DNA from 4 places in the Alteromonas infernus genome. Region 4 is predicted to be linked to each of the others. Evidence: predicted binding sites of a transcription regulator. Region 4 holds the regulator's gene; each other region holds the start of a gene.
The links. The regulator sigma-54, encoded in region 4, starts transcription at its own class of promoters, with help from an activator protein. The targets are predictions, from matches to a motif close to GTTGGCACGNNNNTNGNNT.
Positions count from the first base shown of each region.

Region 1: a site for sigma-54 is predicted at 1,884-1,902, ahead of ACX5J7_RS07955 (flagellar assembly protein T N-terminal domain-containing protein). Genes of this name have one in related genera too.
Region 2: a site for sigma-54 is predicted at 1,469-1,487, ahead of ACX5J7_RS08180 (flagellar hook-length control protein FliK). Genes of this name have one in related genera too.
Region 3: a site for sigma-54 is predicted at 1,300-1,318, ahead of ACX5J7_RS14970 (EF-hand domain-containing protein). Genes of this name have one in related genera too.

Region 1 is NZ_CACSIG010000031.1:120,487-123,643, reverse strand. Features, by position in the region: gene flgA (flagellar basal body P-ring formation chaperone FlgA) at 1-229, shown strand, start outside; gene flgM (flagellar biosynthesis anti-sigma factor FlgM) at 332-661, shown strand; gene flgN (flagellar export chaperone FlgN) at 692-1,123, shown strand; gene ACX5J7_RS07960 (LPP20 family lipoprotein) at 1,170-1,655, opposite strand; gene ACX5J7_RS07955 (flagellar assembly protein T N-terminal domain-containing protein) at 1,954-3,138, shown strand.
Region 2 is NZ_CACSIG010000031.1:164,749-167,905, forward strand. Features, by position in the region: gene fliI (flagellar protein export ATPase FliI) at 1-813, shown strand, start outside; gene fliJ (flagellar export protein FliJ) at 886-1,350, shown strand; gene ACX5J7_RS08180 (flagellar hook-length control protein FliK) at 1,679-3,157, shown strand, end outside.
Region 3 is NZ_CACSIG010000059.1:25,498-28,654, reverse strand. Features, by position in the region: gene ACX5J7_RS14975 (AMP-binding protein) at 1-239, opposite strand, end outside; gene ACX5J7_RS14970 (EF-hand domain-containing protein) at 597-1,175, opposite strand; gene ACX5J7_RS14965 (DNA polymerase II) at 1,430-3,157, opposite strand, start outside.
Region 4 is NZ_CACSIG010000017.1:227,970-231,126, reverse strand. Features, by position in the region: gene lptB (LPS export ABC transporter ATP-binding protein) at 1-455, shown strand, start outside; gene ACX5J7_RS04830 (RNA polymerase factor sigma-54) at 529-2,010, shown strand; gene hpf (ribosome hibernation promoting factor) at 2,041-2,328, shown strand; gene ptsN (PTS IIA-like nitrogen regulatory protein PtsN) at 2,342-2,785, shown strand; gene rapZ (RNase adapter RapZ) at 2,874-3,157, shown strand, end outside.

The sequences.
Region 1 (3,157 bases), on a different contig from region 4:
GCGCCGAGTAACTAACGGACAAGCAATCCAATCGAATATGCTATGCTTTGTCTGCAAAGGCGATAGAATTACTATTACTGCTGAGGTAGCTGGCATGGAAGTTAAGACTGCCGGTATTGCGCAACAAGACGGCGTCGTGGGTGATAATATTAAGGTTTTAAACGCAAGCAGCAGAAAAGCAGTAATCGCTAGAGTCGCAAGCCCTGAAGAAGTCGTGATACACTTGTAATTGAGGCAGTAAATATCTACTTTTTTGTGCATAATTTGGCTAAAGAAATAAGCGTAAAGGCCGATATACTTTACAGAGGCAAAAAAGTAGTGAGGACTTATTATGGCTATTAATAATATAAACAATGGGTTACCTAAAACACCCGTTGATAATGGGAAGGTTGCGCAACAAAACCAGACGCAGCAGTCTCAGCAACAGGCTGCGGCACAAAGCGCGCAGACGGCTCCAGCGCCACGTCAAGACTCAGTGTCGCTGACTCAATCTGCACAGCAGCTAAATCAAGTGCAGAAAAAAGGAACTGAAGCGCCTGTTAATCAAGACAAAGTAGATCGTTTAAAGAAAGCGATTCAAAGTGGCGAATATAAAGTGAATCCAGAAGTGCTCGCTAACAAAATAGCGAAACTTGAAGGTGAAATTTTCGGTACCAAATAAAAATAATCAAGTGAATAGTAGAGCGTAAGAGTGACTGAACAAAACAGCCCATTATCCCAAGCAATAGCTAAGCAAGTAGAGCAACTCTCTACACTTGTTGCCTTGCTTGAGAAGGAGCTTCAGCTTATAAGCTCTCGTGACGCTGAATCGTTGATGAAGGTACTAGACGAAAAAACGCAGCTACTCACGTCCATTCAGACACTTGATAGTGATATCGAGCGTACTCTCGCTGGCTCTGCCTCATTGTCCCAATACGATGAAAGTTTAATGGAGCAAGCAAAGCGTCTACTTGACGATTGCAAGTACCGCACACAAGTCAATCAAAAAGCCGTGGAGCAAGGACAGCTACGCCTCACACACCTGCGGAATTTGATGATGGAAGTGCGTGCGAAAGAGTCGCTTACTTATGATAAGAAGGGAAAGCCAAAAGGCGGAACCTTAGGTTCTGGCGTCAGCGCTTAGGCCCTATAAACCCAAGCAGCCTGCGCTCCTTTATATCGCCCCATTCCTAATAGTATTTTACGTCTTTGACTCTTCTTGGCTTCGCGGTAGATAAATAAATATCATAAACTTGCTGCATATCTAAAGAGAGTTCTGTCACGTAGGTGTCCTCCCCTACCGGATAAGTTTTGACGACTTCAGCGCCTCTTATCACGCCTTCAACTGAGGCTCGCAACGATTCCGACTCTACAACAAGATGGGAAACTGATTGGCTGCCTTCAATTTTTTGACCATATACTTGTTCTGTGAGTTCTCTGTATGCATCTAATTTTGACGCTTTCATTGCCATTATCAATTTCATACTATCACTTTCACCTCGCTGAGATGAAATCGGCGCATAGCCAATGGCCTTCAGAACGGGATAGCTTTCTGGCTCAACCGTCTCCCACTCGACATGTTTATCAATAATGCCACAGCCACTTATACTGAGAGCGAAACCGAGAATGGAAGACTGAATAAGCACTTTCGATTTTTTCAATTTATTCAAGCACATGAATCTAAACCTCAATTTGCATCAATAACAGGTTACTGACGGCTTAACTATTTGTTAGCTTCTATTAGATACGCTATGACAACGCTCGATAGCCTGTTTGACCTAACGCCTAATTTTTCGGTATTCACCGATTCGCCTGCCTACATCAGGCACGCATTTACTCGCTGATATAGCCCAAAGAAAGCAAGATGTGCGCCCATTTTAACTTATTATAGAAAACCCACATCACTTGGCACTTTTTTCGCATAGTTCGTGGTATTAATCTGGCGAATAGGCTGAGCAACAATAGGAGTGTGTGGTGCAACGCATAAGCAGAACAACTCTGGCGAAATGTTTTAATATTGCTGTGGCGGTAGTTTGCCTATTAGTTTTTCTTATTGGGCAAGCGCATGCCGCGTGGTATGAGGCCACGGGGCAAGCGGTTGTGCTAGATGGTAATAAAGAAGCAGCTAAACGCACGGCCACGCAAGAAGCGTTAAAACAAGCAATGCTGTTTGCCGGCGCTTCAGTGCACAGTGTTGCCAAACTCACCAATGGATTGCTTAAAAACGAAGAAATGACAATCCGCTCTACCGGCGAAGTTAATCAGCTTGAGCTAGTTAACGAAACCTTTAACGGTGAGGTAATTACCGTGCGTGTCCGAGCCGATATTTTTCCTAAAGGTAAGACGTGCGATGCACAGCTTGATGAGAAACACTTCGCCACTACACACTTTAGAATTAGAAATAGAGGTCATTTGACCCATGGTAATATGCCTAATTTCGACAAAGCTTTCACTCAGCGACTCGTAGAGGCAATGAAAGCTCAAACCAACAACCTTAGCATTACTTATGTTGCACCTCATACGGCAAAATTTGACAGCCGGTTTACCGCAGAGAATATACGCACCCTATCGGCCCAAAGTAACACTCAGTTTGTGATTATTGGTGTTATCGACGATTTAAGTATGGGCCCAAAAGATACCCCGTCTGTGTTTACACCGTGGCGTGATAGTACACCAGAGCGCGCATTCTCAATGTCACTTCAGGTTTATGATGGAATAAATGGGGGTCTGCTTTATACCTCCTCGTATAGAAACCAAGAAGAATGGACGTTTGACAGATTCGAAGATGTTGATGAGTTTTCGTCAACCTTTTGGCAGTCCCGCTATGGTCAAGCCATTGACGTAAGCATCAGCGAGGCAATAGAAGATATCAAAGAATCCACTGCTTGCCAGCCTATAACAGGTAGGGTAATTAGCGTGGCAAACAACAAAATTTCAATTTCTTTAGGGAGAGATAATGGCATTTCTGAGAAAGATGAACTATATCTTTATCAAGCTAAAGAAGTAATAGATAACCTTGGCAGGACGTACCTTCAGTATGCTGTGTACCCTGGCACGTTTATTGTCGACCGTGCCTTTGGCAATTCATCAACGGTGGTAAACACAGGTACAGGCGTTATCGCGAACATCCAAGAAAATGATTTTGTAGTAAAAAAATAGCCTCTATTAAATAATTTCC
Region 2 (3,157 bases), on a different contig from region 4:
GTACTGCTTGGCATGATGACCCGCGGTTGCGAAGCCGATGTGGTGGTGGTCGGGCTCGTCGGTGAGCGTGGGCGGGAAGTGAAAGAGTTTATACACGACATACTCACCGAAGAAGAGCGTCAGCGCGCCGTTGTTGTCGCTGCCCCTGCAGACACCTCCCCGTTGATGCGCCTTAAAGGCTGCGAAACAGCGGTTACCATTGCTGAATATTTTCGCGACAAGGGGATGAAAGTTCTTCTTCTGATAGATTCCCTTACGCGCTACGCGATGGCGCAGCGTGAAATTGCCCTTGCCGTTGGCGAGCCGCCTGCTACTAAAGGCTACCCACCGTCGGTGTTTGCTCGCCTACCTGCATTAGTCGAGCGTGCCGGTAACGGCAGCGAGCGACAGGGTTCGATAACGGCTTTTTATACCGTATTAACCGAAGGTGATGATTTGCAAGACCCCATTGCTGATGCGGCGCGCGCCATTTTAGATGGCCACGTTGTACTATCGCGCACTTTAGCCGATAGCGGCCATTACCCGGCTATAGATATCGAAGCGTCAATAAGTCGTGTTATGCCAATGGTGGTGAGTGAAGAGCACCAGCTTATGGCGCGTCGCATTCGCCAGGTTTACTCAAATTACAAACAAAACCAAGACCTCATTTCTATTGGTGCTTATGCCAAGGGCTCAGACCCACGTATAGACTTAGCGATTCGTGCAGAGCCAGCGATTAATGCATTATTGCAACAAGGTATGAAGCAAGTCATTCCTTATGACGAAAGCTTAGAAGGTATGGCTGCCCTAGCTAAAGGGCTAGGGCAGGGGTGATGTGCTTTGTAGTAGAGCGTAGGTGGTCATTTGTGAACATGAAGCCAGAATCCTTTATCAAGGTATCGACAAATGTCTAAACAACTAGAACGTTTAGCCGAGTTTGAGCGAGAAAAAGAGCAGCGAGAAGCGCGGTATTACCAGCAGGCTCAGCAGAATGTTAATCAGCAAAAGCAAAAACTAACCAGCCTTGAGCAGTATCGCATCGACTATATAAAAGGTATTCAGCAAACCGGGCAATCGGGTGTGACGGCTACCTACTATCAGCAGCATCTATCCTTTGTGGGAAAATTAGATAAAGCGTGTGAACAACAGATGCAGGTGATTGCTCGCGCGCAAATGGCGGCAGACCAGCGTAAGCAAATGTGGCTTAAACAACAGCAAAAAGTGAAAGCGGTTACCTTGCTGCTTGATAAAAAAAAGCTAGCTCAGCAGAAAAAAGAAGCAAAAGCAGAGCAAGCAATGATGGATGAATTTGCTACCCAGCGTTTTTTCGTGCCAAGCGCTCACCTTTTTGACATTTTTTCGCACACATAGCCAGTTTGGCGCAACCCTTGCAAAACTCTTCTTAGAATGTACCACCACAACTTATTTACGTAACGATTTACGCTACTTTGCCGTTGGCTAATGCGATTTAAAGGCCTAGGCGATTAGCATTGGCAAAGACATTATTTAAGAAATATTACGCCTTATGAAATGTCGAGTAAGTCATTAAAAAAACGTAAGTGTATGTAAAGTATATGGGTGTTGGTCGTTTAGTGGTTTTTATTTTTGCTTAAGGCTTGAAGCGTTTGGCGCAAAGAAACCACTTCGGGTTTACGCCTTCTATGATGAAGTCGAATTAAATGTAGGACGGTAGGACATTATGCAACAAGTTGCCGCACAAAAAACAGACATTGCCGCATTACCCTTTTCTGCCTCTAGCACAGCAAAAGCAGTAGAGACTGGAATCGGTTCACAACAAGATGCTAATAGCGAAAATAATCAGGCATTTAATCGACTTTATCAAGATGCTAAAGCTTCGCGCTCAGACTTCGTGCTTAATGATAAGTCGAGTCAAACTCCGAGCAGCCGAGCTCAAGACCGAGCTGCTTCTGAACAAATGGCTAAAAGCGCAAAAGATAAAGACGCCGGCCATACGGACCTACCCGATAATCACCGAGCGACCGACCGGGCAGACGAATACGATAGCAGCGCACAAGCCACTGAGGCAGAGGCGCAACAAGGTCGCGTTCGATCAGAAATTGAAGATACTCGGGAAACCCAAAAGCGTGAACTTGCGCAGCAGCTTGTCGCTGATGGCGAGGCAGTGGAACAGCGCAGCGTTACCGAGGCTAAGTTTGTTTTAGGCGAAGGCGGTAAAAAAGATGCTGAAGCTGGGGTAATTACCACTCCTGGAACGCCGGATGCAAAACCCATTAAAGAAGACGAGGCTGAGCCTGATTGGATTGCCTATGTTGAAACCGTGGTAAACGGTATGGCAAAGGGTGAGCAGCAAAGTGACAATAATAAGGGTAATACACCCACTAGCCAGGTTGCCGAGTTAGTCGAGGATAACGTTGATGTGCTGTCGGTTAATGAGGCGGGGAAGCTTTGGAAACTGCCTGAAAACGTAGACGCTAGCGATGCGCCTTCTTTACTTGCACACTTTCTTACGCAGCTAAATAGCGAGGGTGAAGCTAGCTTAGAAAAATTTTCCGATAGCGCCCTGTCACATGAAGCAAAGCAAACGCTTAGTGCGTTAGCTTCCCTGTTATCTAAGCAAAGTAGTGAAGGCGAACACAACGGTAGTGACACGTCATTTGAACCGTCAACAATTCAACAGTTTTCAACTGACGGTGAAGCAGAAAGTGAAGATAGCCTTTCGGCACTTTTGGCGAAGCTCATGGAAAGTAGCAGTGCTGAAGAGACAAGTAAGCCTGTTGATGCAGGCGCACTTGCATCTAACGAGCTAGATGCCGAAGCCCTTGATTTAAAAGAACTTGGAACGGACGAGCTAGATGCCGAAGCTCTTGATTTAAAAGAACTTGCAACGGACGAGTCGTTAATTTTAAGTTTGATCGCCGATGAACTTAATAACGTGCAAGAAGAGGGCGCTGAAGAAAGCGAGGCGTTAATTGATGAAACCCTTACAGAGTTAGCTAGCGATCCTACCATCACGCAAGGTGTTAATGGTAGCGTCATTAGTCGCGGTGAAACTAACAGTGCCAACGCTGCCAATGCAGCAGGCGTATCAGCTCAATCAAGTACAAATGTGCAAAGCGCTGTGATAGATCAGTCTCAGCAAGCGACAGAAATACCATCTGACTTGCTAACGGCTATCAGTGAGCTTTCGCCTCAAAGT
Region 3 (3,157 bases), on a different contig from region 4:
TCTACACCGTTAACAAGCAATCCACACGCTACTCGTTCGATTTGAAGCCAGTACTCTTTATACGTCCAATTAATGTTCTGATGTCGAACAACAATGGCTGGGTGGTCTGTGTAATTGTCGACAACTCTTTTGAAGTACTGACCAATCGTCAGTGAAGTTAGTTCTGCATTCTTAGGCCCTATAAACTCACTTTTTGAAAGAGGAAACGAAGTGTTAGGTAAGCTGTCTGATTCCATCATAATTTGCCTCCATGCGCGTACGCATCTGCTGTAGAGAAACACTGTTAGTTTTGAGGTACGCTATTCAAATTAATAGCGCGTTTAAAATACACACGTAAAACGCTAAAAAAAAAAATAGCGTGGTAAACATATATTTTAATAATTATTAACAATATTGTTGCAAGTGGGTTTTGTCGACAAGATGTTAGTCTTATATGGCGTCGTTCAGCGACAATATTTTGTATTTCGTCGCAGGTGATAATAAAGAAATGAGGTCTAAAGCACTGTCTCTCATACAGGAAAGACCTATTAAGCAAAAAAAGCCCCGCTTAGTTAGCGGGGCATAAAATCGGGAAACTACAACAAATTTACGCCGAACTATTCTGATTCGATTTCTTCAAAATAGGTGCGGTATTCCATGCGCGTAATATATGAATCACCATCTTCATCCATCGATTCAAAGTCGCCTTCAACGTCCGCTACGTCAAGTTCGGTCTCGCTGATTTTGCCGTCGCTATCCATGTCGATTTCAGTGAACTTAGCGTTTGCGGTCGCTGACATTTCAGTACGCAACTCCTTATTCTTTTCTGAGATCATTTCGTTATCTGCTTTAGAAAAGAGCTCAGGGTTGCCTTTCTCAGTTAGCGCCGCGTCATTGGTTCCTTCTGTCTGTACTTGAGTGATAATCTCGTCGCTAAACATTGACGGTTTCTCATCAACAAACGTGTTGAATTCTGTACGGCTAACCATGCTATCTCCATCAGTGTCCATTTTAGAGACCAATTTGCTGTCGATAGCACCTGATGACTCTGAGCCAACAATGTAACCATTGCTGTCTTTATCGAGTGCGTTGAAGCCCATAGTGATCTTTTCTTCATGGTGACCTGCAAATGCTGATGTTGACAGTGTAGCAGCGACAACAGCACCAGTAATCATACTTAACTTTGTGATCTTCATAATCAAATTCCTTCTGTTTCTCTTTGCGAACACGGGCGATCAATTGCCCTAACCACTAAATTGAACGCATGTTGATTGGAGTAAAAACTTCGATCAAACCTATTTAGCTACTCACTTATCTTTTATTCACTTGTCGTGCCAATGAAATAAGCTAATGAAATAAATGAGAAAAACGGTTTTTTGACTGTGCGAGGAGTGTAATATTTTTGTTAAATTGTCACGCAGCATGAAAGATCTTCATACGCAAGCTAACGCTAGAATAAGGTAAGTTGATCGTTAGCAATCTGTTCAAAGTTTAACGAGATAAGAGGTAGTATGCTTTCCGCAATAGGCTTTATTTGCTTTTCGATATAATGATCATAGTCAAGGGGGGCGAACGCGGTTTCCACAGTCTGCGGGCCTTGAACTGTAATCACATAGGCAATTGTTGTGTTTGTTTGATAGCGCAATGGCAACCCTTGCTCTTTAAAATGCTCATCAGCTCGCCGCGCAGCTTTTACATGGGGGGGAAGTGATTTAATATAAGAAGACAACGGTTTTCTTAAGCGCTTTTTGTACACTAAATCATCATCAAGTTCCCCTGCTTTAACCGCGTTTAGCATGTCACTTATATAGCTCTCTACAGGTTGACCAGTGAATACCCGTTCGTACAGTTCGTATTGAAACGTTTTAGCCAGAGTTGTCCAGTCTGAGCGCACGTTTTCTAAGCCTTTAAAGGTTAGTTGTCCGTCTTTCATTCCCGCGTAACGTTTTTTACTTCCTTCGGTAGAGCCCCTAATCGTAGGCATAAAAAACGTTGAAAAGTGAGACTCGAATTCAATCTCTAAGTGACAAGCAATGTCATAGCGGTCTTTAAGTAGTGCCGACCATTTTTCGTTGATGATTTGTGCAAGCTTAATACCCGTTTCTGTGGGCGTACCCAATGTGCCGTTACCTTCTACGTGAACAAAGGTCGAGTCGGTATCACCGTAAATGACGGTATAACCGAGTTCTTCTATCCATCCGGCAGTGGTTTGCATGATCTCATGTCCACGTAAGGTGATAGAACTCGCAAGGCGGGGATCGTAAAAGGGGCAGCCACCACTACCTAGTACACCGTAAAACGAATTCATTAATATTTTAATCGCTTGTGAACGAGGTGCATCCTTTTGCTTTTTTGCCTCGTCACGCTGCAACCATAAGTTCTCAATGATAGTAGGCAAAAAGTGGGAGGTACGACTGAATACCGCGCCTTTGAACCCTTCTATAGCATGTTTAGGCGATTTCAATCCTTCAGCCAACCCCATGGGGTCAATTTTGAATGTACGTATAATAGAAGGGTATAGACTTTTAAAGTCGAGAACTAATACATCTTTGTAGAGGCCAGGCTGTGACCGCATGACATAGCCACCTGGGCTCGCTAACCCGCCATTTTCAGGTCTAACGCCAGCAATATAAGATTTGCGATGAAGTTTAGGTAAGTATACGTTCAAAAATGCCGCCACCGACCCGCCGGGCCTCGTCATATCCAACCCCGTCAGTATGCTTCGCAACGCGAGGAAGTCGATAAATTGGGTTTGCTCCTGTATGCGGTTTACCAGCTCCGTGTCTTTATAGTTATAGTCGGCCAGCGCAATGGGGTCTTCATGATATAAACGTTTTATCGCCGCTAATTTGTCGGTCTCTTGAATAAGTTTGTTTTCACCTAACAGTGCCTCTGAAACGTTATCTAACGAGAACGACTCAAACTGATAGGTCATTGTTTTAAGTGCTTCAATGCCATCTATTACACAGCGCCCTGGTACATCAACCAAGGTTTGATCTTCCCATTGTCTGACTGAAGCTTCGCGTTCATGGCGGCCAAGGGTAAATTTGAGTTTATTCGCTTTGGCCCTTCGAGCAAGTACTGCCATGTCGAACTGCTTAACATTCCATCCTAAAATAATGTCGGGGTCGTAGGAGGTAACATAGTGAAAAAACGCGTGTAGTAGCTCTTTTTCCGA
Region 4 (3,157 bases):
GAAAGCTTACGGTACATGAAAATATCATGGCCATTTTGCAAACCCGTAAAGATTTAAATTCACAGCAGCAGGAAGAAGAAGCTGACGCGCTACTTGATGAATTTAATATTAACCATATACGTAATAGTACAGGGATGAGTTTGTCCGGTGGTGAACGACGGCGTGTTGAAATAGCACGCGCACTAGCAGCTAATCCGCAATTTATTTTATTAGACGAACCGTTTGCTGGTGTTGATCCAATATCAGTTAATGATATAAAGAAGATAATACAGCATCTTCGAGATAGGGGTATTGGAATCCTTATCACCGACCATAACGTGCGAGAAACATTGGATGTTTGTGAGAAAGCGTACATTGTGAGTCATGGCGAGCTTATCGCGCAAGGAACAGCGGAACAGGTTTTAAGTAATCAAAAAGTAAGGGATGTATACCTAGGCGAACAATTCAGGCTATAGTTAGTGTAACTGAATTGTCATTTTTCAATTTCGCTCTGGTGTATTCAATTTAGAGCATTTAAATAAGACGTAGATGAAACCATCTTTACAGCTAAAATTTAGCCAACAACTTACCATGACACCCCAGCTTCAGCAGGCGATAAAACTGCTGCAGCTATCTACGCTTGATCTTCAGCAGGAGATTCAAGAAGCCCTCGATTCAAACCCTTTATTGGAAGTTGAAGAAGGTAACGACGAGCCGCAAGTAGAAAAAAATAATATCGATAGCGACGATAGCGTGACAGAAGCGTCTGCGACAGCGTCTAGCGATACATTGGAAGCGGGTGACGCGTTAGAAAAAAACGACCTTCCCGATGAATTGCCTATCGACAGCACATGGGATGAATACTATTCAGCGTCATCGGCCCCAGCGCCAGGTCCTTCAAATGACGATGAACAAATATTTCAAGGCGAAACCACCGAGGATATTCAGGAACATTTGTCGTGGCAGATGCGATTGACCCATTTCTCAGATACTGACCGCGCCATTGCTACGGCAATTATCGACTCTATTGACGAGTCTGGCTATTTAACCGTGACCCTTGAAGACATTCTTGACGCGGTAAACTCTGAGGATATGGAAGAGCCTATAGAAATGGACGAAATAGAATGCGTACTTAAGCGTATTCAGATGTTCGACCCCATTGGTTCGGGCTCCCGCTCGCCGCAGGAATGTCTAATGGTGCAACTGCGCCAGTTCTCAGAAGACACACCATGGCTTAACGAAGCCAAACAGCTTATAGAAGAATATTCAGACCTATTAAGCAGTAAAGATTATCGCACGTTAATGCGTAAGAGCCGCTTGAAGGAAGATCAGCTGCGCGAGGCAATGCGTTTATTACAAACCTTGAATCCTCGCCCAGGTAGTGCTTTAGTTACTAAAGAGCCTGAGTACGTTATTCCTGATGTCTCGGTCGCCAAAAAGAATGGCCGTTGGGTGGTTGAGCTTAACCCCGACAGCCTGCCTAAGTTGAGCGTAAATCAACAATACGCTGCAATGAGTCGTCGTGCCAAAAATAGTAGCGACTCACAATTCATCCGCTCACACATGCAAGAGGCTAAGTGGTTCATTAAGAGCCTTGAATCTCGCAACGAAACCTTAATGAAGGTGGCAAACTGTATTGTGCAACAGCAAATGGGCTTTTTTGAACATGGCCCGGAAATGATGAAACCTATGGTGCTTAACGATGTAGCAGAAATGGTAGATATGCACGAATCAACGATTTCACGCGTCACAACGCAAAAGTATATGCATACACCACGTGGTATATTTGAATTGAAATACTTCTTCTCTAGCCACGTAGCAACAGAGTCTGGTGGTGAGTGTTCATCTACCGCGATTCGTGCATTGATCAAGAAATTAGTGGCAGCTGAGAAGCCTAGCAAGCCGCTAAGTGATAGCAAGATTGCTTCATTGTTGGCCGAACAAGGCATTAAAGTTGCCCGGCGAACAATAGCAAAGTACCGGGAATCGTTGTCGATCCCGCCGTCGAACCAACGCAAAAGCCTCATTTAAACGGGCTTAATAATATAAGGAAGACGAAATATGCAAATCAACCTTACTGGTCATCATGTCGAAATCACCGACTCTTTGCGTAATTATGTCGATACGAAGTTCAGCAAACTTGAACGTCACTTTGATCACATTTCTAATGTGCATGTCATCCTGAACGTTGAAAAATTAAATCAAAAAGCCGAAGCGACCGTTCATTTAAGTGGCGCTGAAGTATTCGCATCCTCAGAAAATACCGACATGTATGCGGCGATTGACAGCATGGTTGATAAACTCGACCGGCAGGTAATCAAGCATAAGGAAAAACTGAAAAAACATTAGTAGTTAATTAAGCATGGATATACAAGCCATCGTAAGTCTGGACCGCACCGAGTGTGCGGTTCAGTGTAATAGTAAAAAGCGAATTCTTGAGATCATCGCAGATATCGCTGCCAAAAATAACGAGAGCATCGATCAGGCAACGGTACTTAATAGTTTGATGTCTCGAGAGCGTATGGGTAGTACAGGAATCGGCAATGGCATTGCGTTACCACATGGGCGCTTGCCAGGTTTAGAAAAGGTGATAGCTATTGTTGTCACCAGTACGCCAGCCATTAATTTTGACGCGCTCGATGAAAAGCCGGTAGATATATTTTTCGCGTTACTTGTTCCTGAAGAGCAAACCGAAGGCCATCTACAAACATTGGCCACGGTAGCCGGTAAACTAAGCGATAAAGAAACGATTAAAGCGATACGTCGTGCCAGTACAAGCGATGATATTCTTTCTGCACTAAGTTAAAGATTTAAGCGCCTTAGCGAGGTCGTGACCAAGGCGCTTAAGACAATAAAGCGTATGCGATAAAACCAGAAGATTTGGGAGAAGTTAGGTGAAGCTGATTATAATCAGTGGTCGTTCGGGGTCTGGTAAGTCTGTCGCACTTCGCGCATTGGAAGATTTAGGGTACTACTGCGTTGACAACATTCCTGTAAACCTACTTCCTACCCTAACCCACACTGTTGTTGATGAATACGACCAAGTGGCGGTGAGCATTGATGTGCGTAACTTGCCGAAAAACCCTGATGATCTGGTAGAAATTTTAGATTATCTTCCGTCATCGTGGTCAATGACCATTGTCTATATCGATGCCAGCGATGATGTGCTGGTAAAACG